DNA from 4 places in the Exiguobacterium sp. SH4S7 genome. Region 4 is predicted to be linked to each of the others. Evidence: riboswitches for the same ligand, from Rfam matches in the RefSeq annotation. Region 4 holds a riboswitch; each other region holds the start of a gene.
What was found. A riboswitch is a leader RNA that binds a small molecule or an ion and turns the genes downstream of it on or off. The one in region 4 is predicted to bind thiamine pyrophosphate.
Positions count from the first base shown of each region.

Region 1 (7,795 bases), on a different contig from region 4:
CGCTTCTTCCACGTCCGTCAAATAGATGTAGAACTCGTCACCGCCGACGCGCGACGCGAGCCCGGTGTCCGGTGTCACTTCTTCGAGCAGGACGCCGAGGTGGATCAAGAAGTCATCGCCGACTTGATGGCCGTAAGTGTCGTTGACTCCTTTAAACCCGTCAAGGTCGAGGATGACGAGGGCAAGGTTGTCCGCTTGAAGCAACGCTTGATCAGCTTGTTCATAAAAAGCCCGACGATTGGCGAGCTTCGTGAGCGGGTCATGATAGGCGAAAAAACGAATCGACTGCTCCGCTTCCTTGAACGTGTGGACATCGCGAATCAAAATCATGCCGTGAATTTTTTGATCGATATAGACGAAGTCACCATCGATGACGACGTATCGTTCTTGTCCGGTCTTCGTCTGAACCTTCGTCTCGAACTCTAAAAACTTCTTTTGGGCCGTGAAGTGCTGTGTATAGTGATCGCACCATTCCTCACGCTTCTTCTCCGGCAATAGGTCGACGAACCGTTCATTGACGACACGGACCGTGTGGAACAACATGCGTGCGGCCGGGTTCGCACTCTCGATCCGACCAGTATCGTCGACGAGCAGAATGGCCGACGGGTTCAAGTTGTACAACGTCCCGTAGCGCTTGGCGTAAGAGGCGAGAAAATCGAGCCGGTTCATTGCCAAAACGAGCGCCACCGTCCAGACCAATCCGCCGTACATATACGCATAAGGCGGAATGACTCCACGAAATTGGAAGTAACCGAACACGATGTCCCAAATCAAGACGAGTACCGCCGTCAAGATGAGTAGACGCAGCACCCGTTGATGTTCATGCCGTTCTGCTCGTTTGAGCGCATACGCCAACAACAAAATAATCAGGAAGTGAAAGACGTTCCCAATCGTCATCGTCGTCAAATAAGAAACGTTGAATTCAGGATAAATCCAGAGCCCGACTTGGTCGAAGCGTTGACTGTTGATGATGTTCTCTTGTCGAATGAACGTCAGAGCAACCGGGATCAACGGTAAGTAGATTGCATACGGGTATACCCATTTCGGCATCTTCGCACCGACGCCCGTCACTTTGACGATGAAATGGACCGAAAAGATAAAGATCAAAATGCCGGCATTGCCGAACCAATAGGTAACGAACGCCGGGCTCGCTTCGATCGGTGACAAGTGACGGCCGAACTCCGCCAAAAACAGCATTGCGTAACCGAATACGAACAGGCTGAGCAGACGATGCTCGACTTGTCGCGGGTTACGTAACAAGACGTCGAGCGCGAGATGGCTCAACAAGAAGGCCGGCAGTAAATAGGCGGCCATATAGACAAATAACGCGGTCATGAACAGACCCCTTTCTTGAATAGATACGTCTTTACTTTCTCTATCGGCCGCATCAATTCCTTTTTCGAACGGGCTGACACATCACCGCAAAAAAGCGAGCGGATTTTCGAATCCGCTCGCTCACATGGTTTATATCGTCTCTTCGATTGCAGTGTCACCTTTGACCAAGTCGATGGCTTTGTTTGCCGCTTCTTGTCGACCGATGACATGGGCCAAGAACGCTGCGACATCCGCCCGCGGGATCTCGCCCGTCGACACGTTGTCGACGTTCACTTTGCCTGTACCGGCATCGTCTGTGAGTGCGCCTGGACGGACGATCGTATAGTCGAGTCCACTCTGTTCGAGCAAACGGTCCGCATGATGTTTTGCCACGTAGTACGGTTTCATCGAATCGGGCCATGCCGAGCGATCTTCCGCTTTCAAGGCACTGAGCATCACGAAGTGCTTGATGTTGCCGTTCGCTTGGGCCGCCTCGACACTTTTCGCTGCACCGTCTAGGTCGATGAGTAACGTTTTGTCGGCTCCCGTGCTGCCGCCCGAACCGGCCGCGAACACGACTGCGTCCATGCCGCTCATCGCTTGCTTCAACGTCTCAACGTCACCTTCTAAGTCTCCGAGAACCGCCTGATAGCCGTTCGCTTTGAACTCGTCTAGCTGCTCTTGTTTCCGCACCATCGCGGTGACTTCGTGCTTCCCATCCTGCTTCAATCGTTCTACGAGTTGCTTTCCAATCTGTCCATTCGCTCCAATTACAAATACGTTCATCTGTCTTCCTCCTCAAATAAAATTCAGAGACAAGCGAAACGCCGTGTGGCCATGGCCACGTCCGGTGCAGAAGCAATGGCCGAGATGACAGCTACGCCGTCAGCCCCGTCACGTCGAATCGCTTCGACGTGTTCAGGCATGATTCCACCAATCCCCACGATTGGCAAATGCTGAAACCGGGCTCGCACTTGCCGAATGAGCATCGTTCCATTCACTTCGGCCGCGTCTTGTTTCGACACAGTCGGATGAATCGGTCCAATTCCGACATAATCGGCGTATCTCGAAGCCGTTGCGGCTTGCTCGATCGAGTGGACCGAGACACCGAGCCACTTCTTTGAACCGATTCGCCGACGAACGACTTCGGCTGCTGCGTCCTCTTGTCCGACATGAACTCCGTCCGCATCGAGTTTGATTGCCAGCTCGACGTCATCGTTGACGATGAACGGGACACGGTACTGTCGACAAAGTGTATGCAACGCTCGTGCCATCGCTTCTTTTTTATCCCCATACAGTGGCTCTTTACCTTTTTCGCGAAATTGAAAACATGTCACACCACATTGAAGCGCCGTTTCGACCGTCTGAACGAGATCAAACGTATCCGCCGTGCCGCAGATGAAGTAGAGCTTTAACCGCTCAACGATAGGCGATGGATTCAATGGAAACCACCTCCTTCGGGTGCTTGTTATACGCCCAATGATTTGTCGGTCCATGCCCGCTGCCGATCTGCAATCCGTGGGCGATGGCACTATGGATGAACTGTTTCGCCTTCTGCGCGGCTTCCGTAACGGTATGCCCGTTCGCGAGCTCCGCTGTTAGCGCAGCCGAAAACGTGCAGCCGGTCCCGTGCGTATCTTTCGTCAGCAACCGTGGTGTCACCATTCGAAACGTATCAGTCTTCGTCATGACTAGGTCTTCGGCGAGAGGACCGTCCAAATGACCGCCTTTCAACATGACGACGTTTGCCCCGTAAGACAACAAGCGCTCAGCTGCTTTCATACGATCAGTGAACGTACAAATCGTCAAGCCGGTCAACACTTCAGCTTCAGGGATATTTGGCGTGACGACCGTCGCCATCGGTAACAGCCTCGTCCGTAGCGCGGTGACGGCGTCCCGTTCAAGCAAGGTCGCACCGCCTTTAGCGATCATGACCGGATCGACGACGACATTTTGAAATCGATGCTGCTCGATTGCGTCCGCCACGACGTCAATCAACTCACGATTGAACAGCATCCCGGTCTTGCACGCCGAGATGATAAAGTCTGATCCGACTGCATCGAGCTGGCGTGCGACGAGGTCGGCGGAGACGGCTTCGACACCGTGCACGCCACGCGTGTTTTGAGCCGTCACCGCGGTCACGACACTCGTGCCAAATACGCCTAATTCTTGAAACGTTTTCAAATCGGCTTGGATTCCGGCTCCCCCGCCAGAGTCCGAACCGGCGATGGTCAAGACTTGAGGCCTCATCGCGCGAACACCTCGATTCGGTCGCTCGGCAGGTCAGTTGACGTCATGGTAGCGAGCGCGTTGAGAAAGTGGATTGGGAAATCCCCCGGACCCGTCGCTGCTTCACTCGCCAACTCGCCGCATCGTGCATATCCGGTGAGCGCGGTCGAGGTTGCCGTCATCACGTCCGGTTCAACAGCAAGGAACGCACCGACGACCGCACTGAGTAGACAGCCGGTGCCCGTCGTCTCTGTCATGAGCGGATGCCCGCCTGATATCTCGATCGTGACTGTCCCGTCACTCACAACATCCGTTGCTCCGGTAATCGCGACGACACATCCGTATCGTCTCGCCGCTTGTTCAGCGAGTTGTTGCGGATGATGTGTGCCGCTTCCGGCGTCGACCCCTTTCGTCGTCCAACCGGCATCGACAAGCGTGGCGACTTCCCCGGCGTTCCCACGGATGACCGTGACGCGGACGTCTCGCAAAATCCGTTCGACGACGTCGCGGCGGAACGGTGTTGCCCCGACACCGACCGGGTCTAGGACGACAGGACGTCCCGACTGGTTCGCCGCTTGTCCAGCACAAATCATCGTCGCTTCGGTCATTGCGTCAAGCGTCCCGATGTTCAAGACGAGGGCATCGCTCACCGTCGCCATGTCTGCCACTTCTTCGATCGCATCGGCCATGACCGGGGACGCACCGATGGCGAGCAATCCGTTCGCCGAGAAGTTGGCCACCACTATGTTTGTGATGTTATGGACGAGCGGTCGCTTCAACCGGACGGCTTCCCATAGATCCGGCCTCATTGTCCCACCTCAAGCGGCAGTTCCCACGATTCGAGTGTCCAGGCCATCTCCCAAAACGCGAGCTCATAGTAGCAACTTTTCAAAAACAGTTGCTGATAGCGAATCCGTTCTGACTCCGTCGCTTGTCCCGCCAATTCGTCAAGTCGCTCGATCTGCTCTTCGACGAGTTCACGGAACCATTCCGAACCGTACGTCGCAATCCAAACAGAATAGATCGGATGGTCTGGCTCTGCGTCCTTCAAGCGCTCCCCGATCTCGTAATACACCCAGTAGCATGGAAGAATCGCCGCGAGCACGTCTCCGAGCGTCGGGCCGGCTTGTTGCATATGGAGCGCGTATGCATAAGCCGTCGGAGCTGGTTCGAACGTCGTCCACTCCATGTCACTCACCTCGAGCATCGTAAAAAATTCCCGATGCAACTCGTGCTCCGCCTCGATCGTGTGGAGGGCGTGCGTCAAAAATCGGCTCGCCAGCTCCATCGTCGGGGCAAGTGTAGCGCCCTTCGCCTGTACTTTCGAAAATTGATTCAAGTAGTACGAGTCTTGCATCACGTAATGCCGAAACTTCGCCTCGTCGAGCGTCCCGTCTCCGAGCGCGCGGACGAACGGATGGTGGAAACTCGCCTCAAACAAGGCTTTGGCCTCTTGGCGGATGTGTGCGGTAAATGTCATCGTATTCTCCTCCTTTGTATGAAAAAAGACGCCGCCTCCCATAACGGAAGCGGCGTCGGCCATACACAAAGAGTGTGAGAAAGGACGTTTCGCCCACTTCCCTCCGCTAGCGTGAACTAGATCAGGTTCAAAGGGTCTGGACCTTGTCCATCTCAGCCGCGTCAAGCGACTCCCCTAGTGGCAAACATTATGAAATTCGGTCATCTTCGACCACATCATATCAATCTTTTTGAAAAATGCAAACCCTTTAACGCGAGAAGCGACGGTTGAGCGCGGTCCCAAAATGCGAGAACCGTTCCGTCCCGAGCTTACGACGGTTCGAGGCCGCGAACACGTAATAATCGACCTTCCCCATAAAATAAATCAAGCGCAGTCCTGCGATAAAGAACGTGATGGTCGTGCTGATCGCAAAGCCGACCCCATACCAATCGATCCCGCGCGATAGTAACGACAACGTGAACAAGGCGTTCAATGTGAAGAACGATAGGTTGACGAACAACGCACCACGCCGGTCCTCAAAATAAAGCAAGAGCAGCGTCAGTACGAGAATCATCGCGTTCGCGAACGCGGCGAGCGTCGTCATCCGGAAAATTTGACCGACTTCTTCCGGGACACCAATCCAACCGACGAACACACCCGCCATCAGGATCGCGAACAAGGTGACAACACCTTGACTTCGCCCAAGTCGGATCAATTCATTTTTCAACACCGTCGTCATCGTCTGCTTCGCCTTCTCAATTTGGTGTAACGCCCCGCCATAATTGATCAAGCCGTAAAACGTTCGGTAGCGCTCGTAAAACCTTGTCTCGACAGCGACGACGAACAAGAGCTGGGTCGGGATGATCGTCAAGTACGACCAGAACACAGCCGTGTCATAATACGGATTGAACACGAACGAATCGGCAATCACCATGCGACCTTCACCAAACCAAATGATGAAGTTGGTCACCCAGATCCCAAGCACGTATAACACACCAATCGCGAACAAGTCCGGATACTTATCAAAGTACCGGAAGTATGAAAACTCTCGCGTCGCATACCTGAGCGGAAACGTCCGAAGCATCGCGAAGAATAGCCCGAACAGCGTCACGACCATCCCAACGGTAAAGCCAAACAGAAGCTCGAGGCTCGATGGGTTGACCATGAGACGACTGATCAAATAGACGCTCGCGACTGAAATAACCCCGCCTAGCAAGAAGCTGTAAGCGACCGCTTGATAAAATTTGGCGGCGCTCAAGAACAAGAACATGACCCAGATGACGTTGATGGTCATGAATAAGACGAACAGGACGAGCTTATAGGCGAAACTGAGCGGTGAAATCAGCCAAAACACGCTATACATGACGACGGCAGCGAGAATCGTCACTTTTAACATGCCGGTGAAGACAGGAAAGATCTCATGGGCTTTCTTTTCATAAAACAAATCGGCCACGTATCGCGTGACGACGAGCTGCTGAAAACTAAATAGAATTTGCGAGAAAATGAACGCGTAAGACACGGATAGCATAAACAGTGTCCGTTCCTCGAGTGACAACATCGGCATCTGAAACGCCAACCATTGAATCGTACCGACAACGAGGATGACGATCAGCCAAGGGCCCGATGTGACGAGACCGGAAAACGTGTACGCCTTCAGTCTTGAAGAGTAATAGTCTTCTTGAAACAGCTTTTGTAACTTAAACCCGATGCCCGCCATACTGTTCCCTCCTCGCTTCATAGATGGCTTTATAGCGGTCGACGAACTGTTGCAATCGATAATACTGACGGACACGCTCGCGGCCGTTTTTACCGAAGCGCATCCGTTCGCGCGGATAATCCATCATCCATTCGACTTTGTCAGCGATGGCTTCCGGATGGACCGGAGGAACGATGAAGCCGGCCGGACCGAACGGATCGTCAGCGCGTCCGTAAAGTAGTTCCGAACAAGCCCCGACATCGGTCGCCACCCAAGGGATGCCAGCCGCCATCCCTTCTAAAATGGCAAGCGGCTGCCCTTCCGATATGCTCGTCAACAACAACAAATCAAATTTCGGCAACCAGTCTTGTACGTTCACTTTCCCGACGAGTTCGACATAGTCGGTCAGCCCGCTCTGCTCAATCAGTAGACGACACTCTTCGGCGTACTCTTCGTCCTCATCAAGCGGACCCATGATCGTCAGTTTAAACAGCCGATGGCGCTCTTGAAGGATTTTTGCGGAATAAATCATCGTCTTCAAATCCTTGATCGGAACGAGGCGGACGATAGCCCCGATTTGGAACACATCATTCTCGGCTCGCTCAAGCGTAGCGTGGATATGACGGTCGTCAATCCCGTTGGCGATAATTTTCGTCTTCTCGCTAGGCGCGCCAATCCACTCTTGATATTCGCGATTCCGCTCAAACAGTGTGATAATCTCGTCGGCCGCGTTATACGCCTCGCGTGACAAGTGATGGAAAAAGCGAACCCATCTCGGTTTGTAAGGGGACGGAATCCAATAAGACTGAAGGATTTCTTCCTCGCGTTCACGTGAGTAGATGCCGTGTTCGGTCAAAATGAACGGGATACCTTGCGTCTCTTTCATGTAAGATGCGACGACACCGGCGTAGCCTGTCGAGATGGAGTGGACGAGATCGACTTTTGGTAACGGTTGATGCAACACACGCAAGATCGGCATATACATACTCTGCCACATCCAAAAATAATCGATGAACGAGCCACCGTTCATTTCTTCTGCGTAAGCCGATTTTACGTTTCTCCAAAAGAACTCGCTTGAGAAGAAGGCTTGGCTTGAT
Region 1 is NZ_SJUT01000003.1:359,038-366,832, forward strand. It holds gene EVJ29_RS08560 (GGDEF domain-containing protein) at 1-1,335, opposite strand, end outside; gene EVJ29_RS08565 (SDR family oxidoreductase) at 1,465-2,100, opposite strand; gene thiE (thiamine phosphate synthase) at 2,124-2,795, opposite strand; gene thiD (bifunctional hydroxymethylpyrimidine kinase/phosphomethylpyrimidine kinase) at 2,734-3,564, opposite strand; gene thiM (hydroxyethylthiazole kinase) at 3,561-4,352, opposite strand; gene tenA (thiaminase II) at 4,349-5,023, opposite strand; TPP riboswitch at 5,105-5,209, opposite strand; gene pelG (exopolysaccharide Pel transporter PelG) at 5,271-6,719, opposite strand; gene pelF (GT4 family glycosyltransferase PelF) at 6,700-7,795, opposite strand, start outside.
Region 1: linked by a shared signal. The riboswitch ahead of tenA (thiaminase II) and the one ahead of EVJ29_RS03935 (YkoF family thiamine/hydroxymethylpyrimidine-binding protein) in region 4 are both predicted to bind thiamine pyrophosphate.

Region 2 (7,795 bases), on a different contig from region 4:
ACGCCGCTCGACACGTACGACTTTAGTGAACGTTACGGTTGGTTGAAAGACAAGCACGGCGTCTCTTGGCAAATCATGCACAACGGTGGCATGGACATCCAGACGGTGACCCCGTGTCTGTTATTCGTCGGGGAGGCGTTCGGTCGGGCCGAGGCGGCGATGGACGATTGGGTCACGGTATTTCCGGACTCTTACGTCCTCGACGATCAGATGATCCGTTACGATAAAGACGATGGCCCAGAATTAGAAGGGAAGTTGAACTACGCCCGTTTCGTCTTATCTGGACGTGAGTTCGTCGTCATGGACAGTGCCGAGCATCACCAGTTCGCTTTCAACGAGATGCAGTCGCTGATCGCGTTTTGTGAGACACAAGACCAAATCGATGCGTATTGGGATGAACTATCGTCCGTACCTGAAGCCGAACAATGCGGTTGGCTACAGGACCGCTACGGCGTCTGCTGGCAAATCGTGCCGTGGGAGATGGAAGAGATGCTGACGACCGGCACGCCGGAACAGTTGGCGCGGGTAACGGCAGCGTTCTTGCCGATGAAGAAGATCGATCTGACCGAGTTGCGAAAAGTATATTGAAATGAATCATGCCGCCCTTAACGAATCGGGGCGGCATGGTTTTATTCGCGTATCTTTTTAGAGAGTGCGTCTTTCTCGATGATCGTATCGGACAGACGCAGCTGTTCGGCCGCTTCGTCGATGAAAGGCTCACATTGACTGAGCGGTAGCTCGTCTCCTGTCTCGACCGCGTAACACGTCCCGTTTCCGATGGGTTCGGTCAAGTTGGGAACATAGTAGAGCGTGTCGTACCGGAACGACCCGTTACGGAACACGGTCAAGTTCGGTTCGTCGTCGAGCAATGTGCTACCGAGCATGTAGGCGGGCTCCATCCCGAGCAACTCTAGGATGGTCGGGGCGATGTCCGCTTGACCGCCGCTCGCTTCGATCGTTCGACCTTCGTTCAAGTTGGCTGGCTTGATGTAGAGCGGAACAGAACGGTCGAGCTGAAACAGTTCGACGGCCGAATCGGCGTTCGCTTGCTCGGCCATCTCGTCACCTGCTGAGGTCAGCCCGCTGTCATGATCGCCATAAAAGACGACTAACGAATTATTCCACGTCCCGTTCGCCTTCAATTGATCGACCATCAATCCGACGGCCGCGTCGACGTAATGGATGGTATGGTAATAGTTTTGAAGCAGCGGATCGTCATATCCGGTCAAGTCCAAACGCTTCTCTTCTTCCGGAATGTCGTACGGCGTATGGCTCGTCAAAGCGACCATGAACGCATAAAACGGTTCTGCTAACGTGTCCATCGCTTCGACGGAAGTGGTCAAGAAGTCTTTGTCGTTAAGTGCCATGCCGATCACGTCCTGAGCGGGGTAATCGTCTTTGCTGAAAAAATGATTGAAGCCGATATTGTCGTAGACGTTGTCGCGGTTCCAAAACGTTTTATCGAACGCATGCATCGCGGCCGTATCATAGCCGGCTTGGCGCAAACGTTCAGGTAAGGCGTCAAACGTATGGTCACCGTACTGGGTGTACACTGAACCGGATTTGACGGGATAGAGCGAGGTGTTGACCGTGAATTCCGCATCCGACGTCCGGCCTTCGTGCGTCTGATGATAGAAGTTCGGGAAGTACAACATCTCGTCACGAAGCGCGTTCAAGTTCGGTGTCAGTTCCTGTCCGTTGATCGTCTGTCCGATCACCGACGTCTGGAACGACTCGAGCTGCAGCATGATGACGTTCGTATCAGCCGTTGTCTCGACGTCGGTTGGAGTCGAGGTACCGAGCCGCGTCTCTTCTTGTGCGGTTAAGCCGTCTCCGAAGCCGAGTTGGTCGCCGATGCCACGGAATAAGTCGAGGCCGTGATACCCCCAAAAGCCGTACTCGTAATATTCACGCATGTTCGAAATCGGTGCTTGCTCGTCATCATTCGGCTGACTGACGGTTAATGGAACGACGAAGGCGGCCAAGCCGATGACAAAACCGGCAGCGGCGATCCGGCGGTTTTTTCCTGTGACTTGCGCAGGTCTTTTTCTCATATAGACGAGGACAGCGGTATAAAGCACCAGGTCCGCGAACAATAGAAAGTCGGTCGGTTGAATCAACGTCAGGAAGCCGCCGCCGACGTCGCCCATCTGACCAACGTCTGACAAAAGCGCGACCGACAACAGATTGCCGAAATAGCGGTAATACCAGACGTCGGAGATGAGGAGTGTGCTGTGTAGAAACAGCGAGGCGAATAAAATCCAGCGCCGTGTTTTCGTCTTCACGAGTAGAGCCCAGCTCGTCATCATGAGAATCATCCCGATATTGACGAGTAAAAAATGAACGTTGAACGCGCTCGCGGTCAAGACGCTGAATAAAAATAGTTTGGCAAGTGATAGTGACAGATAACTCCAATAATCAAGATATTTCATAAATAGCCTCCAAACGGTACGTACACGTCGTATTCTTTTTCATGTACCTGTTCGTAGGTGGCGGGAAACATGGGGGTGTGCGATACGGACGAAAAAAAGCGAGGCGAGCGCCTCACTTGATCAAAAATGTGTCCCGAAGCTCGATGATCGTGCCTTCCGGGGCTTTTAGTTTGCTCAAATGTCCATCGACGACGAAGTAGATGTTGCCGCCATGTTTCGGCAAGAACGTGACACCGAGCGCCTCGAGCCGACGGACTTCCGCTTCAAGGTCATCGACGTACAAGGCGAAGTGAACGGGTCCGGCCGCATGTTTCGAATACGGCGATAACGTCTCGTCGGTCTTCGCCGTCTGGAGTTCGATATAGAAGTCGCCGAGCTTGAGCCAACTGTTGAACGCCCGGGTATGGAAGTTGGGTGACTCTTGGACGAGCTCAAAACCGAGCGTTTCATAAAATTGCTTTGACGCCGCATAGTCGGGCGTTTGGATACAGAGATGGTGGATTTGTTTCATCGTGTCACTCCTTTGCTTTCATTTTAGCGAATAGGAGCCTGAAGCGGAACTTTTCTTGAACGAAGACGTATACGACACCGAGGAGGGATACATATGGAAATCCAATACGAATTGACGGAAGAAGACTACATTCACTTCAACTTGAGTCATATTAGACGTTCAAAGATAGGGAAGAGGATGCTATTCCTGCAGCGCATCATCGGGCCCGTCATCATTTTAGGTGGTGGCGCTTTGACGTTCGCGACATTGTTTCAAGATACGAGCTGGTGGCTGTTTGGGGTGTATGGCGTCATCAGCCTCATCTGGTTTCTGTATTATCCGAAGTATTTTGAACGGCATATCCGAAAACAGACGAAGCGGATGATTCAAGAACGAAGCAATGAAGGCATGATCGGCCCGCATACGATGGATCTGGATGAAGACGGTCTTCGTGACAAAAATGCGTTCGGGGAGACGAAAGTCTCATGGAGCGGCATCAAGGAAGTCGTCGAGGAAGCCGATTATGTGTATTTGTATAACTCGTCGGTCAGCGCCTACATCTTGCCGAAACGCGGGCAGGACATGGAGGAGGTACAACGATGGCTACCGATGCGTTGACGATTCAACCGATTGATGAGACGAACTTGGATGCGGTCGTCGCCTTGACCGTCGCACCTGGTCAGGCCCGCTTTATCGAAACGAACGCGGAATCGCTCCGCGAGATGGACGTCGACGTCAAGTACGCGTGGACGTGCTACGCGCTCTGTCGAGACAATCAACCGGTCGGCTTCATGATGGTCGGGGCCGAGAACAAGGTGGAGCGTTACGTCTGGCTCGACCGCTTTATGATTGATATGGATGAGCAAGGGAAAGGCATCGGGTCAACATTTTTGCAACTTGCGATTGAGTGGATGCAAGAGCGATTTGATGTCGATGACCTCATCCTCAGCCTCCATCCGACGAATGAACCGGCGAAACGGTTTTATGCGAAGGGCGGATTCGAGGACAGTGGCTTGATTGATGAAGCGAACGGGGAAGAGATTTGGGTGTATCACGTGAAGCAGGGACAGCCTTCCTAAGTCGGCCGTCCCTGTTTTGGTGGTTGTTGTTCAATTATCGCTTCACCGTGAGCGGACGCAACTGTTTGACCCGCGCCAAGACGATCCAGCCGAGGATGGCTCCAGTCATGCTCGAGGCGAGGAAGGCCGGGAAGAAGAACAGCGCCCCAAACTCAGAACCCATTAAGATTTTCGCGTATGGGACGGCGATGAGCGAGGCAATGACGCCCGTCCCGATGACTTCACCGAGCGCAGCGAAAGCGACCCGGTTCGTCCGCACGTAAAATAGTCCAGCAAGCAAGGCGCCGATCATACCACCTGGGAAGGCGAGCAACGACCCGGTCCCGGTCATGACACGGACAAGTCCGGTCACGAACGCGACGAGGACGGCACCAATCGGACCGACGGTGACGGCGGCGATGACGTTCACCATATGTTGCACCGGATAGGCCCGGGCGACACCGGTCGGGATGGAGATGAATAAGGAGCCGATGATGGCGATGGCGATGAGCATCGCCATCCAAGTGAGTTGTTGAATACGCATGAAGTGTCTCCTTTCAAAATGAAAACGCACTTCTCCAAGTGGAAAAGTGGCGTGGACAGACAGACGTATCCAAGCCACTTCCCTACGCTGGTATGAGCCAGATCAGGTTCGAAGGGTCCGGCAGTTGCCGTCTCAGCCCGAAGGCTCCCCTAGTGGTCGTTTATTGGTTTGAGTATAGCATAACGTTATTTTGTTGCCTCAATTTTTCGCGGTCGGAAGATGAAATAAATGATACCGCTATACAGGGCGTATAAAAACAGGGAAAACATGAGATTGATGACCCACGGGAGTGTACCCATAAATACGGTGACCGAGGCGTTACGGAACCAGCCGAGTGAAAGACATAGTCCGACAAAGCTGAGCACGATCGTCGTCCAAAAGCTGATATCTGGACGTCTCGACACACGGCGAACGACTAGACCAATTATGAAGCTGAAGACAGCCGTCGCACCTAAATACATATAGAGTAGCGCATCGACCGGGTATGAATAATAGACAACGTCCATATTATTTCCTCCTAAACGAAGTGTGGTGAAAGGAAGTGAGGTCAGTGAGGGATGCCATCCCATGGCGTGACGAGTCTTACCGTGAACAGTTCGAGCACTGGCTCGATGGTCACGTGCCAGGCGTGACGTGGCGGGTTGTGAAAGATACCGATTTGACATACTTGATGTATGGAGAGTACGGGGCAGACCGTTACTACGCCAAGGCGGTGACAGCAATCAGTGGTGGCGAGGCTGAACTGTCGATGCATCTAGCCGAACGGCATCCGGGACTCGTCCCGGAGGTCATCGCCATTGCCGCGACACGCAACTGGCTACTTATGCGAGACATCGGCGGGTATGCACTTCGTGAATACCCTAAGCACAGTCGGTACAAAGCGGCTGTGCGTCAATATGCGAAACTACAGAGAAAAGAAGCGAATTACACGGATACGCTTTTGGCCTACGGTATCCCGGACCGGCGTCCGGCTCGTCTAAAAGAAGAGATACGGACGTATTTACCCGAGTTATGTACGGGGTTAGATCGAGATAAGGCAGAGGCGGTGCTGGCGCTCCAAGACGAACTCCTCACCATGTGCGACGAGCTCGCGACTGGGGTGCCGATGAGTCTCGAGCACGGCGACTTACATGGCGGCAACATCTTTTGGCGCAAACAGACGGATGACTTATGTATTCTCGATTGGGGCGATGCGACCGTCACCCATCCGTTCTTCAGCGTCCGTGTGTTTTGGAACGCGCTCTACGACTTGTTGCCAGAAGACGATGAAGTCGCATGGTATGAACAGATTCAGAAGATGCGTACCGTCTACTTGGCTGAGTGGGAAGGTGTAGCGCCTCGGGACGTGCTATGGCGCCATTTGTTGATCGCTGAAGAGCTCGGTTGCGTGTATCGGGCGCTGTCGTGGCATGTATATGTGACCAACTATCGGTATGATCCGTCCGAGTCAGCCGATAAACCGGCCCAATGGCTCAACTTGTTCCTCGAGTATCGGGACTTGAAACGTCGCGGTACGTGATCACTCGTTCTTCTCGAGCAGGTTTTCATAATCCGTCTCGTTCCAAAACAGCTGGGCGATTGACTCCGGTGCTTTCAAAATCTCACCGTCTTGGTCGTAGACGATAGCGTAGCCGTTTTCGATCTCAAAGACGATCAAGTCGGCCGTCACTTCCTTGACGCCGTTCCCGGCAATGATGACGTTCTCGATTGGGTCGCGTGCGACTTGAACTCCCCATTCGTCGAGCTCGACGATGAGCGCTGACGTGTAGGCATGGCGGTCGTAAATCGATTGAAACTCGTCTTGCGTCAATGTGACGTCGGTCGGGGGGGCACTCGTCCCGTATTTGCGCTTCTCAATCTCCTCAACGAATTGCGTGAACGACTCTTCTTGCCAAAAGAGTGGTGCGACCGACTCGGGACCGTTGGCGATCTCACCGTCTTCATTCTCATAGACGGTCGCGTACGTGCCGTCGTCGAGCTTGAACGGATAAATATCGGCGTATGTATGATGGATCCCGTCCCCGGCGATGACGACGCGTTCGAACGTCTCACGGAACGGTGTTAGCCCTTGGGTTTCGAGCGCTGCTAACAAGTCTTGGGCAGTCTCGTGTTGGTCAAAGACGTCTTTGAAATCTTCTCGTGTCCATTCGATCGTCGCTTCTTCATCTTGTTCATTCATATCAGGAGAGACGATTGGTTGCTCGGCTTGATCGGTACAACCTGTCAGCAAGAACGCGCTTAAGCCAAGTAGTCCTAATCGTTTCATAAAACAACCCCCTAGTAAGTTACATTATTTCCCTATTTTACATTAGCGTAGCATGTATGAAATAGGATGAGAACCTGGATACTTTCTCATCTAGGGCAAATGGAATCGCTACCTCGTCTGGTTCAATCCACACAATCTGTACGATTGAACAGGGGAATGTCGACTTTTGGCGAACACATTTAGGAAACTGATTTAAAGGAGAGAGAGAGATGCCAAAACGAAAATTTGCCAATCGTCGTGATTGGGAACGCATATTAAAAAATCGATACGCACAAATGGAGGTGCGGGACGATCGCTTCTCGGGCACCGTCGCCCTCTTTCAAATTGACGCCGTCCGAGCCCCACAATATAAGATGCATCAAGGAAAGGAGTTCATCGTCGCCGACGCAGGTTACGCGTGGCTCCAGTACTTCTCAGAACATGAACCGTTCGGGGTGACCGTCATGTTCGATGACCGGGGCAACATCGTCCAATGGTACATCGATATCGTCGAGGGGATCGGGTATGAGGATGGGATTCCGTACATGGATGACCTCCTGCTCGACATCCTCATCTTCCCGAACGGTGACGTCGTCCGTAAAGACGAGGATGAGTTCGAAGCGGCAGCCAAGTCAGGTGAGCTCACGCCGGAGATGGTCGACCGTGGCTGGCGTGATTTCAAGGCGACGCTCGATCGGATCGAACGCCGCGACTTCGTCTATTTTGATTTAGCGAACGAGCATTACGAGCAGTTGAAGCAAAAGCTTTGAGTCTTCCCGTACTGCTTTTGGTACAGTGAAAGAACAGGGGGGAAGATAGATGAAACAAATTGATCTCGAGAAGTGGCCGCGTAAAAAGCATTATGAGTTTTTCAAGGCGTTTGACGCCCCGCATTTCAACGTGACGGCGAACGTCGACGTGACGAAGCTACATACGTTCGCGAAGACGCGCGGACAGTCATTTTTCAAGCTGTTCTTATACGGCGTGGTGAAGACGGCGAACGCCATCCCTGAACTTAGGTACCGG
Region 2 is NZ_SJUT01000003.1:401,107-408,901, reverse strand. It holds gene EVJ29_RS08850 (VOC family protein) at 1-588, shown strand, start outside; gene EVJ29_RS08845 (LTA synthase family protein) at 630-2,432, opposite strand; gene EVJ29_RS08840 (VOC family protein) at 2,545-2,943, opposite strand; gene EVJ29_RS08835 (YcxB family protein) at 3,037-3,540, shown strand; gene EVJ29_RS08830 (GNAT family N-acetyltransferase) at 3,522-4,001, shown strand; gene thiW (energy coupling factor transporter S component ThiW) at 4,036-4,524, opposite strand; TPP riboswitch at 4,587-4,685, opposite strand; gene EVJ29_RS08820 (hypothetical protein) at 4,710-5,030, opposite strand; gene EVJ29_RS08815 (aminoglycoside phosphotransferase family protein) at 5,075-6,043, shown strand; gene EVJ29_RS08810 (hypothetical protein) at 6,044-6,790, opposite strand; gene EVJ29_RS08805 (DUF402 domain-containing protein) at 7,000-7,539, shown strand; gene EVJ29_RS08800 (tetratricopeptide repeat protein) at 7,589-7,795, shown strand, end outside.
Region 2: linked by a shared signal. The riboswitch ahead of thiW (energy coupling factor transporter S component ThiW) and the one ahead of EVJ29_RS03935 (YkoF family thiamine/hydroxymethylpyrimidine-binding protein) in region 4 are both predicted to bind thiamine pyrophosphate.

Region 3 (7,795 bases), on a different contig from region 4:
CGTGGCGGAACACTCCAACAATTGACGGAAGACCATTCTTACGTCAACGTGCTAAAACAACTTGGGGAATTGACGGAAGAAGAAATGCGGATCCACCCGAAACGAAATATTATCACCCGTGCGATCGGCTCAAAAGAGCACGTCGAACCTGATCTGCAAGTGTTTGCCGACCCCGAGTTCGACACGATTTTAATCTGTACGGATGGCTTGACGACTCACCTGACAGATGAAGCCATCAAACACGCCTTAACTCGTCCCATCTCTGCGGACGCTAAGGCGGACATGTTGATCGATCAAGCCAACCGATTGGGTGGGAGCGACAACATCACTGTGGCGCTCGTCCAATTTACAGATAGAAAGAGAGGATGAATCCGATGCGAAGTGGAGAACGAATCAACGATCGTTATCGGATCGAACAACAAATCGGTAGCGGCGGCATGGCAAATGTCTACCGGGCTCACGATGAGATTTTAAACCGAACCGTCGCCATTAAGGTGTTACGATCTGAATTCTCGCATAACGAACAATTTATACGCCGGTTCGAACGAGAAGCCCATGCGGCAACCAGTCTGAACCATCCAAACATCGTCGCCATTTATGACGTCGGAGATGAACAAGACATTTATTACATCGTCATGGAACATGTCGATGGTATGACGCTCAAACAATATTTACAGGAAGAGTACATATCAATCGAGGAAGCGTTACGGATCATGGGACAGATCTGTGATGCGATCGATCATGCCCATGCCCATCGCATCATTCATCGGGATATCAAACCGCAAAACATGATGATCGACCAAAACGGGAACGTCAAAGTGACCGATTTCGGGATTGCCGTGGCCATGTCGAACGCGACGCTGACCCATACGATGTCAGTCCTCGGGTCGGTCCACTACTTCTCTCCGGAACAAGCGCGTGGCAAGTTTGCCGATGAGAAGTCAGACATTTATTCGCTCGGTGCGGTGCTGTACGAACTTGTGACAGGACGAGTCCCGTTCATCGGTGAGACCCCGGTCGCGGTCGCGTTGCAACATTTGCAAGATGATCCGATCCGACCGCTCGACTTGAACCCTAAAATTCCGCAAGCGCTTGAGAACTGTATTATGCAGGCGCTCGCCAAATCGCCGGGGGCACGACATGCCTCGGTCGCTGCTTTTAAAAAAGACTGCTTGACGTCGCTCAGCCCAGACCGCGCGGACGAACCGAAACGGATGCCGACAGAACAAGACGAGTTTGATCAGACGCTCGTCATGGCGCCTGTCGTCCCGGAAGAACCGAAAGAAGTCGTCAAGCAGCCGGCAGCTGCAGTCGAGCCGGAATCAGCGACGCCGAAGAAACAAAAGAAAAAGAAGTGGTGGCTCTGGCTATTGCTCGTGCTTCTATTGATTGGTGGCGGGGTTGCCGCGTATGTGGTTGCAGATGAAATGTCACGTGCCGTCGTGCCTGATGTCGTCGGTATGAGCGTCGGTGATGCGACGACTGAACTGGAAGCATCCGGATTCGTCGTTGAGACGACGGACCGAGTGAGTGACAACGTGTCTGAAGGCGACGTGATTTCGCAAAACCCGCAACCTGGACGGAAGCCGAAGCGTGGAACGGTCGTCACCATCGTCGTGTCTGCTGGGAAAGAGACGGTCGAGATGCCTGACGTCGAAGGGTTGTCTCAAACAGCAGCGGAACGAACGTTGAAAGATCTTGATTTCACAGATATTGAAATCCAATCCGAAGCGTCCGAAACGGTCGACAGCGGAGATGTGATTTCGCAGTCGATCACGCCAGGTGAAGAAGTTATCGCGTCGGAAGAGACGGTCACGCTCGTCGTCTCGACCGGCAGCAATAAAATTGAGCTCGCCAATTTGACGGGCTACACGTTCGAAGAGGCGTCAACTTATGCCGAGCAAAACAACTTGAAAATCGTGAAACGCGATGAGTATTCGACGAGCATCCCAGCGAATCAAATCATTCGTCAACTTCCGACGTCAGGGACGGCGGTCGACCCGGGAACGGAACTGACGGTCATCGTCTCACAAGGGGTCGAGCCGACCGACATCTCGATCGAGCGAGAAGTGGACGTCGAAATCGAACCGCCGGCAGAAGGTGAAGAGGCGGAGCCGGTCGAAGTCGTCATCCGTACCGTCGATGCCCGTGGTGAGATCGAAGTGTTGCGTGATATGATCACAGAAACGACGACGTATTCCTATACGCTCGTCATTGCTCCGGACGAAGTCGGTACCGCGACGATTGAAGTCGAGGGAGAAGTCGTTCGGACCGATACGGTGACATACGCCCAAGCAAAAGATTCACAATGAAGAGGTGGCGTGCGCGTCACCTCTTTTCTAAGGAGGAAACAGGATGAAAGGAACGATTATTCGCTTGCAAGGTGGATTTTATGATGTCATGACCGAAACGAAAGTTGAAATCAGATGTCGCGCCCGGGGAAACTTCCGGAACCGAAACATTTCGCCCGTCGTCGGGGACGACGTCGATATTCAAGACCAAGGGGACGGGACCGGCTACATCATGGCTGTCGATGAGCGGTCGAACCATCTCGTCCGTCCGCCGATCGCCAACATCGATCAGGCGTTTCTGCTCTTTTCCGTGAAAGAGCCGGCGTTCTCGTTCCATTTGCTTGACCGCTTTCTCATTTTGATCGAATCGAAGCAAGTTCACCCAATCATCGTGTTGACGAAGATGGACTTGTTGCTAGAAGCTGAAAAAGAAAAAATTAGTGCGGCGGCAGCGCTATACCGTTCGATCGGCTATCAAGTCATTGAGACGTCGACCGAAGACGGAGCTGGAATCGAGCTCATCCGCAGCGCGTTCAAAGACAAGACGAGCGTGTTCGCCGGACAGACCGGCGTCGGGAAGAGTTCGTTGCTGAACGCGGTCGCACCGGAGCTCGAACTCGCGACTGGTAAAATTTCGAAAGCGCTTGGCCGCGGGAAGCATACGACGCGTCACGTCACGCTCATCACACTCGCGGACGGGTTCGTCGCCGATACACCTGGATTCTCGAGTCTTGAGTTCCCGGAAGAACTTGAAGTCGAGGAGATGCGTTGGTGTTTCCCTGAATTCGTCTTGCGGCACGATGACTGTAAATTCCGTGGTTGCGCCCATTTGAACGAGCCAGGTTGTGCCGTCAAAGCGGCGGTCGAGGCCGGAGAAATCGCTTCCACCCGCTATGCGAACTATGTTACGTTTATGGAGGAATTAAAAGATAGACAACGGAGGTACTAACATGATTAAAATCGCACCATCGATCCTGTCGGCCGATTTTGCCAACCTTGAGGCAGAGGTCAAAGCGGTCCAAGAAGCAGGGGCCGATTACATTCATTTTGACGTCATGGACGGTCAGTTCGTGCCGAACATCTCGATTGGACTGCCGGTACTCAAAAGTTTGCGTGACAAGTCGGACATGGTATTAGACGTCCATTTGATGATCGACCAACCGGAACGGTTCGTCGAGGACTTCGTTCAAGCAGGCGCCGATATCGTCACGGTCCATGTCGAGGCGACAAACCATTTGCATCGCGTATTGCAACAAATCAAAGGAGCCGGCGCCAAGTGTGGTGTCGTCTTGAACCCACATACGCCGTTGTCATCAATCGAGCACGTGCTCGGTGATGTCGATATGGTATTGCTCATGACCGTGAACCCTGGCTTTGGCGGCCAAGCGTTCATCGAAGCGGTCGTCCCGAAGATCGCGGCGCTCAGCGAGATGCGCCAAGCGCGTCGTCTCGACTTCGAGATCGAGATCGATGGCGGGGTAAATCCTGCGACGGCAAAACTTTGTATCGACGCAGGTGCCGACGTCCTCGTTGCCGGTTCAGCCATCTATAACGAACCGAGCTATAAAGACGCAATCGATAGCATTCGCAACGCGTCTCGTGTATAATCGTCTGTAGAACAACAAATATTGTCGCAAGGGGTGTCACATCTGTGGCTGAGAGGCATGAGCTAACCCTTTGAACCTGTTCCGTTCACACGGACGTAGGGATGTGGCGAAAATGCACGTTGCTACACGATAGCAGCATGGCGTTTACGTCATGCTGCTTTTTGTCGTTCACTCATATCAAGGAGGGAATAAGATGAAACAACGTTTAAAACTACAGGCGCTCATTGAAATCTCGCTGTTCGCCTCGCTCGGACTGATCTTTGACATGCTCATCCCATATCGGTTGCCGCAAGGCGGAGCAGTCAGCTTGGCGATGCTGCCGATTCTCGTGATGGCTTATCGGCATGGATTGAGAGGCGGACTCGCGACAGGCGCGCTCGTCGGGACGCTACAACTGTTATTTGGGGCCTATATCTTCACGCCGGTCCAGTTTTTACTCGACTACACGGTCGCCTACGGCCTCGTCGGAGTCGCCGGCATCTTCGCCGGGCAAGTCAAACAGTCGGCAAAAGACGGCGCCAAGAAAACGCTCACGTTCTATTTGATTCTCGGGGCGTTGATCGGCTCGGCGCTCCGCTACGTTGCGCACGTCGTCTCCGGCATCGTCTTCTTCGCCGAGTATGCGGAAGGACCGGTCGTCTTGTACTCGCTCGGCTATAACTTGACGTATATGTTGCCGTCGTTCCTCGTCTCGGCGGTCGTGATCGTGCTCTTGTTCACGTCGGCGCCGCGTTTCGTGACGCTCGCGACACGGGACATCAGATAATGCGTGTCTTGATTGTGGCTGCGAGCCCGGAAGCGGTCCCTGAGCTTCCTCGGAACGCCGATTACGTCATCGGCGTCGACGGCGGCTATCATACGCTGCTCGACCGTGGGATGAAGCCGGACCTGCTCGTCGGTGACTTTGATTCGTTCACAGGCACCGTGCCGGAGGAAGCTGTCCGTTATCCGTCTGAAAAAGACGTGACCGACCTTGAGATCGCTCTCGAGGCGGCACGAGGGAAAGGGGCGGACGTGATCGACGTGTACGGTGCACTCGGGGGCAGACTCGATATGACGCTCAGCAACGTCGGTCTGCTCGAGGCGTACCCCGAGATGCGGTTGTTCGCAGACGGGCAAGAAGTGCGCCTCGTCGGAAAAGGGGACTATCGTCTCCCGCGTCGTCCTGACCATTACTTGTCGCTCGTACCTTGGAAACGGGCCTCGGTCTCGATTCGTGGCGTCAAGTACCCGCTCGAGAACCATGACGTCGTCAGCCATGAGGCGCTGACGATCTCAAACGAGTGGTCGGCGGAAGAGGCGGATTTGCTCGTTCATAGCGGCAACGTCTTGATTATGTATATAAAGAAATAAACAAAAAAAATCCCATCGGCGCATGCCGCTGGGATTTATTTCGTTCGTGTATGGTAATTATACGCGTTCAACGAGACCTGATTTAAGAGCGCGAGCTGAAACCCAAACTCGTTTAGGTTTACCGTCAACGAGAATGCGAACTTTTTGTACGTTTACACCCCAAGTACGTTTTGTCTTGTTGAGTGCGTGCGAACGGTTGTTACCTGACTTAGGTGACTTACCTGTTACGTAGCATTTACGTGCCATGCGTTTCCCCTCCTTTTTTATGTGGGTTCGTCCTAATAGACACTCGTTTATATTAGCATGGGTTTTTTCACGATGCAACTAGAAAATAACCGGATGACAAGAAAAAAACTTGACATTACGGATGAGGATTTTAATAATGAATGAGGGTTGCGGTTACAATTGACCGAGTTTAGGGGCATGTCCTTTTAATAACTAGGTACTTATTGTAGAATATACTGTAGGAATCATTCCGAATAAAGGAGGCTACTCCATATGGCAATTGAAATGAAGACAACATATGGCAATATTGATATCACGAACGACGTGGTCGCGACACTCGCGGGCGGTGCGGCGATGGAATGTTTCGGCGTCGTAGGAATGGCGTCACAAGCTCAACTGAAAGACGGGATCGCAGAACTGCTCAAACGTGAGAATTATGCGCGTGGCGTTGTCGTACGTCAAGATGGAGAAGACGTACATATCGATATGCACATCATCGTGAGCTACGGGACGAAAGTGTCGGAAGTCGCGTACAACGTGCAAAGTCGTGTAAAATACACGCTCGGTGAAACTTTAGGATTAAACGTTTCGTCGGTAAATATATTCGTACAAGGCGTTCGTCTGACGAATGACTGACGAGAACGAAGGAGGATTTGGTGTGGGGTTAAAACGTTTAGATGGATTGGTGTTTGCGCAAATGGTCGCAAACGGTGCAGCCAACTTGAGCCAAAATGCAGATTACGTGGATTCGCTTAACGTCTTCCCGGTCCCAGACGGCGACACGGGAACGAACATGAATTTGACGATGACTTCAGGTGCGAAGGAAGTGGCCGCACTCGACACAGCGAACATCGCTGACGTGTCATCGAAGTTTGCCCGCGGCCTACTTATGGGGGCCCGTGGGAATTCGGGTGTTATTTTGAGCCAATTATTCCGTGGTTTCGGTAAATCGATCGAAGGAAAGACAGAATTGTCGACACTCGACTTTGCCGAGGCACTCAAACGTGGCGTCGACACGGCATACAAGGCGGTTATGAAACCGGTTGAAGGAACGATTTTGACGGTTGCTCGTGAAGCGGCCGACGAAGCGCTCCGTGCCTCTGAGTCGACGAGCGACTTCAATGAGTTCATGGAGCAAGTGATCACGGAAGCGAAAGCGTCGCTCGAGCGGACACCTGATTTGTTGCCGGTCTTAAAAGAAGTCGGTGTCGTCGACTCAGGCGGTCAAGGTCTCCTCGTCATCTATGAAGGGTTCCTCGCGAGCCTTGAAGGGAAAGAGCTCGAGAAGCCGCACGCACCGGTCATGGATGCCCTCGTTGAGGCAGAACACCATGCTGCGCAAGGTTTCATGTCGACGGAAGATATCGAATTTGGATATTGCACGGAGATCATGGTCCGTTTCCAAGACGAAAAGTTGAAACAGACTCCGTTCGATGAGGACGTGTTCCGTAACGAACTGTCTGAACTCGGAGACTCGCTCCTTGTCGTCGCCGACGAAGAGTTGCTCAAAGTCCACGTTCACGTCGAGACGCCGGGCGACGTCATCACGAAAGGACAACGTTTTGGTGAGCTTGTCGCGGTCAAGATCGAGAACATGCGTCAACAGCATTCGACGATTCTTGAAGAAGAGCACGGTGCCAACCAGCACGGCGTTCAAGCGACTGCCGTCAAAGCGAAAGTGCCTTACGCGATCGTCACCGTCGCCATGGGTGAAGGTGTCAGTGAACTGTTCCGTTCGCTCGGTGCCGCACATGTCATCGAAGGCGGGCAGACGATGAACCCGTCGACGGAAGACATCGTCAAAGCGATTGAAGCGGCGAACGCCGAGCACGTCTTCATCTTCCCGAACAACTCGAACATCATCATGGCCGCTGAGCAAGCGGCATCGGTCGCACCTTGCGGCGTCTCGGTCATTCCGACGAAGACGGTACCACAAGGACTAGCGGCTGCCATCGCGTTCAATCCTGAAGCGGATGTCGAGACGAACGAGTCGGTCATGAAGACGGCCGCAACTACGGTCAAGTCAGGACAAGTGACATACGCTGTCCGTGACACGAGTATCGACGGTGTCGAGATTCGTAAAGATGATCATATGGCGATTGCTGAGAAGAAAATCGTCGCATCATCAAAATCGAGTCTAGAAGCGGCAAAAGCGCTCGTAGATGCACTTGTGGACGCGGATGATGAGATTGTCACGATTTTGACGGGCGAAGGTTCGTCGGCGGAAGACGTCGCAGCACTCTCGGCTTACATCGAATCGAAGAACGATGAGATTGAAATCGAAGTTCACGACGGTAAACAACCGCTCTACTCCTACAT
Region 3 is NZ_SJUT01000002.1:163,500-171,294, reverse strand. It holds gene EVJ29_RS04985 (Stp1/IreP family PP2C-type Ser/Thr phosphatase) at 1-369, shown strand, start outside; gene pknB (Stk1 family PASTA domain-containing Ser/Thr kinase) at 375-2,312, shown strand; gene rsgA (ribosome small subunit-dependent GTPase A) at 2,356-3,240, shown strand; gene rpe (ribulose-phosphate 3-epimerase) at 3,242-3,898, shown strand; TPP riboswitch at 3,918-4,017, shown strand; gene thiT (energy-coupled thiamine transporter ThiT) at 4,092-4,664, shown strand; gene EVJ29_RS04960 (thiamine diphosphokinase) at 4,664-5,251, shown strand; gene rpmB (50S ribosomal protein L28) at 5,309-5,497, opposite strand; gene EVJ29_RS04950 (Asp23/Gls24 family envelope stress response protein) at 5,750-6,112, shown strand; gene EVJ29_RS04945 (DAK2 domain-containing protein) at 6,135-7,795, shown strand, end outside.
Region 3: linked by a shared signal. The riboswitch ahead of thiT (energy-coupled thiamine transporter ThiT) and the one ahead of EVJ29_RS03935 (YkoF family thiamine/hydroxymethylpyrimidine-binding protein) in region 4 are both predicted to bind thiamine pyrophosphate.

Region 4 (7,795 bases):
GAGTGACGCCAACAGAAAATCGTTTCGCGTGACCGGAATCACCTCGTACGTGGAACGATGTTCACCCGTAAATCCCCGAGCCTCCATCGAGAACGCGATCCGCTCGGCTTGACGGATAGCGCCGGCAAGAAGCGGGATTAGGAGTTTCGGGATGTGCCGCACGTGATCGATCCGGGTGTCGAGGCGCACGCCACGTAAGGCATGCGTTTCATAGAGCTGCATCAGTTCGATCTTTAAAATCGGGAAAAAGCGAAAGCCGACGAAGACGCTATAGGCGATGTTCGGAGACAATCTCGCCTGCTGCATCAGACTGTAGACGAACCGCTTCGGGTCCGTCGTCAGCGTGAACAGAAGCGACAGGACCGTAAAGGCGAGGACCCGAAGCGAAAGTGTCGCCGCCAACAACACGTTCTCCTCGGTGACATCATTGCCGAAGAGCGAGAACACGACTTGCCCGCTCGCCTCTCTGCCGAAGACGAGCGTCGTCCAAAGCGTCCCGAGCGCGGTCAGTAAAAATGGGATCATGAACAGTCCCCATCGCTTCCAGCTCACGTCGGAAAAGATGAATTGGAGGGCGATTGTGCCGAAGAAGACGACGAGCGGAGTCCACGGGTTGTACACGAAGGCGAGACCGAACATGAGACACGTCACGGTCAAGAACTTGATTGTCGGGTTCATCTCGTGAAACGTCATCAAAACGCCTCCGTCAACAGTCCGTGGGCCCGCAATAAGTCCGAGTCGTCCCAAATCGACGCATCGTACGGCCCACTCAAGTTCCCGTCACTCATCAAATAATACGTGCTCGCGGCACGGGCGAAACTGAGATCGTGCGTTACGAACAAGACCGTCTGCCCCGCACGGACTCGTTCAGCCATCAATGCATGGAGCGCTCGAAGTGATGCCTCGTCTTGACCGGCCGTCGGTTCATCAAACGCGAGCAGTTGTTTACCCGACAGAAGCATCACCCCGATGGCGAGTCTCCGTTTTTGACCGTGACTGAGTGAGAGTGGATGGGCGTCACGCAGACGTTCAAGCCCGAGGCGTGCCAACATGTCCTCGATTGAACGGTTATGTCCATATGCTAGTTCCCGCGACACGTCACTCGTCACAAACAAATGCGCCGGGGATTGCGGGACGAGCCCGACTTCACGGTGATGCCGCGCCAGGCTTTTTAGCCACGTCGATTTGCCGCTGCCGTTCCGACCGAGGATGGCGATCACATCCCCGGGGGCCACTGCGATTTTGCTCGCTGCAAGTTGAAACTTTTTGTGATTCACTTTCGGTATCTGAAATAATGTGTTTGTGCCCCGTGTCGTTTCAATCGGCGTAAATGTATAATCCGGTTGAACGACGAACGATCCATCGCCTGCGATCCTTCCGTTCACGAGTTCCAGGTGCCGGTCAAAGAAGTCGCCCCACATGTACGGACGATGCTCGATGACGACGATATTGACGTTCCGTGCGGACTTGTCGAGCCAGCGAACGAACCGACGTGCCGTCGCCGGGTCGAGGTGTGAGAGCGGCTCGTCGAGTAAGAGCCATTCCGGACATCCGATCAAGGCACAGGCGACGTCGATTTGCTGCTTCTCGCCCCCTGATAAATCATGGATGGTGCGGTGGCGATAATCGGACAAATGTAACTCGTGCAAAATCGCTGAGACACGGTCCATCATCTCGCTTCGGGCGACCGAAAAGTTTTCGAGCGTGAAAATCAGCTCTTCCTCTACCGTCTGCATGACGAACTGGCTGTCCGGGTCTTGAAACACCGTCCCGACGCGGCGATTCACCTCGCCAGGCCGATACGTGGCATAGGACCGACCGAATAGATGCAATCGCCCCGTCACAATCCCATCACAGTTGTCCGGGTAGAGCCGATTGAACAAGGCGAACAAAGTCGACTTCCCCGACCCGCTCGCCCCGGTGATGAGCGTTCTGCCGTCCTTAAGACGAAGTGTGATATCTGTCAATACGTCGCGTTCTTCCCCCGGGAAACGAAACGCCAGACGCTCGGTCTCAACCATGTGCCTTCCTCTGCCGGGTGACGGCATACCCTTCTAGCGCACCCGTTCGAAGCAACAAGTCGCTCAAAATCTTCCCGCCGATCCCTGCGATGAGCATCCCGCTCGTCGCCCGTAGTGCGAACATCAAAGCCACGTACGTCGGACTGAGCGCGCTGAGACCTCCCATGACGTACGTATATGCGAAACTCGTCACTGCCGCACCGAATCCGGCGAGCATGAGCACCCACAAGTCATACCGCTTATACCCGGTTAGTGCGAACGCCGCTTCGGCGCCGAGTCCTTGAATGATGCCGACGAGGATGATGCGCGGACCGATCGCATTGCCGATCATCATCTCGATCGACGCTGCGAGCACTTCCGACAAAAAGGCGGCGCCTGGCTTTCGAATGATGTAGGCGGTAATAATCGAGACGATGAACCAAATCCCAAAAATCCATTCATAGGCGATCGGCCCGATCAAGCCGGCCCACAAGTTCCCCACATGGACGAACGCCAAATAGACGACGGCAAAGACGACCGATAAAATCGACAACAAGACGATTTCTTTCAACTTCCATGAGTTAAGCATCGATGCGTCCCTCGTGTGACGGACTGTTCACACTGAACGTGACCGACATGACGACGTGGCTCGACTTCTCGCGAACACGGTTGAACGTCGCCTCATAAAACGCGAACACCGGCTCGATGTCTCCGTGAATTCCTGAGGCATAATGCATCGCGTCATTGAACACACCCCGTGCTTTCGCGAAATCGATCTCTTCATAGATGATGTCCATGTAATCATCATCACCGAGCGGGTAGAGCGCGAACTGTGAAGAGACGTATTGCGCACCTACCCGCCCGTTCACAGGTTCACTCGATACGTCGAGCAGATTGTCCCCGGCTGTGTCACCCGGACAGCCAACCGAGAACGTTCCACTCATCGAGACGTGGGTCCCTGTCTTCGTTGCGTGTGACAAGACTGCTTTCGCGACGTCAAACACGTGCTCGGCCCGACCGCGAATCACGGTCGACACATCGTCCGTGTGCCTCCAGACGTTGCTTAAATCAGTTTCTTTGAGTGCTCCTTTGATGACCGGTATGAACTCTGACGTCATCGGGCTTAGCGTAAAGCGGAACCCGACGATCGGGCTCGTTCCACATTGTTGATTCATGATGATTCCCCCTTTATTTGGTTACACAAAAAAGCCGCATCCATGAGAATGCGGCCACTTATCCAATCATCAATCCATCAGAAAAAGTGCCACACTTCCTCACGCCAGTATTACCTGGATCGAGTTATAAGGGATTGGAGCCATGCTCACATCTCAGCCGAAGCACCCCTAGTGTAGTCCAATGTATGCGGTTGTTCATGCAAGCAAAAGTATAGCCGTTCGATTCTGAATTGTAAACGGTTAAATCATGAAAACGTCGCGATTCCGTTTCCTGGAAGCGTATCCCGTAACGTTGTCCAGTCTGACGCCATCTCTTCGTCTGACAGTAGACAGGCGTCAAGTTCAAGCTCGACGCGCACGCGGTCCATTCGGTGACCGATCAAGACGAGCTCCGTCTGGCGGTCGCCGTACGGCTCGATGTAATCGGCCTCAAGCTCTGGTTCGGCGGCGAACATCTGCTTTCGTTCCGCGTCAGGAAGCGTCGCGAGCCAACGGCCGGCATGTTCGAGCGTCGACGCGTACCCCGCTTGGGAGAACAGGCAAGCGATGTCGTTCCGTGAGGCGATCCATAAAAAACCTTTCGCCCGGACGACTTCTTCCGGGAACTGTTCGATCCACGCATGTAAACGCTCCGGGTGGAACGGACGGCGGCGGCGATAGACGAACGAACTGATGCCGTACTCTTCGGTTTCAGGGGTATGGTCGTCTGTCTCGAGCTCTTGGATCCATCCGGCGGCATGCATCGCCTGGTCGAAGTCGAACAAGTTCACGTCTAACAGGTCGGACAACAATACGTTCCCGTACGTACTTGTCAAAAGTCGCGCCGCCGGGTTTAACGCGCGCAACAGACTTTCGATCTCGTGCAGTTCCGGTTCCGTGACCCGGTCCGCCTTGTTGAGGACGATGATGTCGGCAAACTCGACTTGATCGACGAGCAAATCGACGACTTCCCGGACGTCACCCGTGTCGACAGCCTGTTTCCGTTCATGCAGCGATTCGCCCGAGTTGAAGTCTTTTAAAAATCGATATGCGTCGACGACCGTCACCATCGCGTCAACATACACACGGCTCGTCAAGTCGATACCCAAGGCGTCATCCGCATATGTAAACGTCTGCGCGACCGGGATCGGTTCCGAGATACCTGACGACTCGATGATGATGCCGTCGAGCTGTCGGTCGTTCGCAATCTCGCTGACCGCCTCGAGTAAATCTTCTCGCAACGTGCAGCAGATGCAGCCGTTAGACAGCTCCACCAACTTCTCGTCCGTCCGTGAAAAACCTGCCCCGTCAATCAATCGCTCATCGATGTTCAGCTCGCTCATATCGTTGACGATGACGGCATATTTTTTACCATCCCGATTGTTCAACATATGATTGAGCAACGTCGTCTTGCCACTTCCTAAATATCCGGACAAGACTGTGATCGGAATTCGTTTCATGATGTATACCACCTTTAAATCGTAATCATTACTTTTTAGATAATGAACGGGATCACGTCCGTTGTCAACAAAAAAACACGCTCAAAAGGAGCGTGTTTTCTTGTTGACTAACATGATTGTTATCGCTCGTCCTTCCAGCGCCCACGCTTTCCGCAGGCAATCCCGGAGCCGCATCGCGACTCACGTCGCTGCTGGGTCTCCGTTGGTTTGCTTTCCTGCAGGAGTCGGGGCGCCATCGAACGAGCAACGCAAACGGTCGCCATCTAGCGGCCATTTGTCTTTTTCTGAGGCCCCGACGGCCGAAGAAAAAGCTCTGGATATGTTCTTCGTACCAGTTATTCTTCTAACGCTTTCCGTTCCGCCTCGGAGCGAGGATACGTGTTCGCCTGCCACTCGGCCCGGTAAATCGAATCGAGTTGCGTCAATCCGACCTCGTCATCATCCTTATCGGCATCCACACTCGGCGTCTCGTCCCACTTTGGTTCAAGATACGTATGGTCTTCTTTCCGGGCCCGGTCGTCCAATAACTTTTGAATCCCGACCCGAGCCACCGCCGCTAGTGCCAATCCGATTCCCGCTCGCACGAGCAATCGCTTCACCATAGCCGTCCCTCCTTAACGTCCAAACCGATAAAGTGGCATCCCTTTCACGTCCGTATCGATCTTGAAGACCGAACCCGCATCCGGATGAGCGGCGAGCGCCTCGTCGTCCATGCCTTCCCGTGCCGTCGTGATCGCCAATTGTTTTAAGTCATCCCCGATAAAACTACACGACGTGACGTTCGGCGCCGGGACGATGACTTCAAGCACTTTTTCACCCGTCTCCGGATTCCACCGCGTGACGCGCCCGCCTGCAAAGTGGGCAATCCATAAAAAGCCGTCTTCATCCGACGTCATGCCGTCCGGGAACCCGTCCTCATTCTTGAAATCAATGACGACCTCACCTTCCCCGAGCGTGCCCGTTTTCAAATCGAACGGGAACTTGCGAACCGTCTCGGTCGGCGTATCGATATGGTAAAACGACGTATGGTCAGGTGACCACGTCAACCCGTTCGATAACGTCAATCCGCTCAACATGACCTCGGTCGTGCCGTCGCGGTTCAAGCGGAACAACGTCGCCTGCTCAGACTCGTCTTTTAAGTGGAGCGTCCCGGCGAAGACACGACCGTACGGGTCGGCTTTCCCATCGTTGAAGCGAAGGACACCTTCCGGGTCATCAAGTTCGACGAGTTTATCGAGTTGTTTCGACGTTTCATCCCACTCATAGATACCATCCTTCAATCCGACGATCACGCCGTCGGTCACTTTAGGGACGACAAACCCGACCTGCTGTCCCATATCAAACGAAGATAATTCATCTTCTTTCTCATCGTACCACCAGAGCGCGTGCCCTTCGATATCGACCCAGTAGAACCGCTTCAGTTCAGCGTCCCAGCAAGGCCCTTCCCCGAGCGTGTTTCTGACTCGAATCCATAACGTAGCGTTTACTGTCTCCATTGAATTGCCTCCACTCTCTGCTTTGATATCAAAAGACTATTCCCTGAGGGGGTAAGGACTATTCATCATTCACAAAAATGTTTAAAGATATTTCTCATCTGACGCATTATACGCCCGGGCACGATAAAAACGCTCCGAATCGGTTTCGATTCGGAGCGTTCGTTTATTTGGCGCCTTCGACGTTCATTTGTTTACTGCGTAATTGGCCGCACGCCGCATCGATATCGGTCCCGTGCTCGAGACGCACGCCCGTATTGATGCCCCGTTTTTTCAAAACGTCGTAAAACGCCATGATGTCCTCGGTCGTACTCCGTTCGTACTGGATGTGCTCGTTGACCGGGTTGTATGGGATCAAGTTGACGTAAGACTTGTCTTTGATGTCATCGATCAACGCCGCGAGTTCTTCGGCATGTTCCGGCAAATCGTTCACTTTCGAGAGCAAGATGTACTCGAACGTGATCCGTTTATTCGTCTTCTCGACGTAGTAGCGGATCGCCGGCATCAGTTTATCGAGCGGGAACGCCCGGTTGATCTTCATGATTCTCGTCCGCAGCGCATCGTTCGGCGCGTGCAGCGAGAGGGCCAAGTTGATGCGCAGGTCAAGGTCGGCGAACTTGTAGATCTTGTCGGCGAGCCCACTCGTCGAGACGTTGATTTTACGAGGAGCGATCGCGAGACCGCGCTCGTCTTTGACGACACGGAGGAAGTCGACCAAGTTATCAAAGTTATCGAATGGCTCCCCGATTCCCATGACGACGATGTGGCTGACGCGGTCATCTTCACCGACCTCGTCTAAATAGTGTTGAACGGTCATGATCTGTTCGACGACCTCACCCGCCGTCAAGTCGCGTGTTTTTTTCAAGAGGCCGCTCGCACAGAAACTACAGCCGATGTTGCACCCGACTTGTGTCGTCACACAGACGGAACGTCCATACTTATGGCGCATGAGCACCGTTTCGATATAATGCCCGTCGTGCAGTTTAAGTAAGAATTTGACCGTGCCGTCACCCGCTTCTTGTTTGACGAACAGTTCTTGTGTCGTCAGCGCATAGTTCGCCTCAAGCTGTTCGCGAACTTCGGGACGAACCGCGATCTCGTCGAGCCGTCTGACACGGTCGATGTAAAGCGAGTCCCATATTTGTCTGGCGTGGTAGGCACTGTATCCCCAAGATACGCAAGCGTCCGACAGCTGATCAAATGTCAGCCCATATATAGATGATTTCATTGTAATCTGTCCTTTCTTCAATCCGCATACGTACCATTGTAGCGGACGTGAGCGACAGGTGCAACGTTCTTACATAGGCGGGATCGGACGCGTCACGTGGCGTTCGAACGCGTAGGCGATACGGATGAGGTCTCGTTCCGCATAGCTCGTACCCGTGAATGACAGCCCGAAAGGTGCCCCGCTCTGTTTGAGCTTGTATGGGATCGTGACCGTCGGGTGCCCTGCCTTCGCCGCCATATCGTAATTCAAGTCGTGTGGCAACGCCAGGGCGTGAAGCGTTTGTTCCATCAATAAACGATCGAGGCCGTCCGTTTTCGCGTGCCGGACGTCGGCTAAGCGTCGCTCGAGGTAGCTCGACTCGGTCAAACGCCCTGATAACTGATTCGCTTTCTCGAACGTAACTTGTCCGTGCGGGATCGTTTCCGGGTGAAGCTTGTTCCAGTCCATCAAGTCCTTGAGC
Region 4 is NZ_SJUT01000001.1:777,657-785,451, reverse strand. It holds gene EVJ29_RS03950 (energy-coupling factor transporter transmembrane component T family protein) at 1-693, opposite strand, end outside; gene EVJ29_RS03945 (ABC transporter ATP-binding protein) at 693-2,021, opposite strand; gene EVJ29_RS03940 (ECF transporter S component) at 2,014-2,589, opposite strand; gene EVJ29_RS03935 (YkoF family thiamine/hydroxymethylpyrimidine-binding protein) at 2,582-3,175, opposite strand; TPP riboswitch at 3,255-3,355, opposite strand; gene EVJ29_RS03930 (GTP-binding protein) at 3,421-4,614, opposite strand; gene EVJ29_RS03920 (hypothetical protein) at 4,950-5,216, opposite strand; gene EVJ29_RS03915 (SMP-30/gluconolactonase/LRE family protein) at 5,229-6,110, opposite strand; gene rlmN (23S rRNA (adenine(2503)-C(2))-methyltransferase RlmN) at 6,274-7,335, opposite strand; gene EVJ29_RS03905 (amidase family protein) at 7,405-7,795, opposite strand, start outside.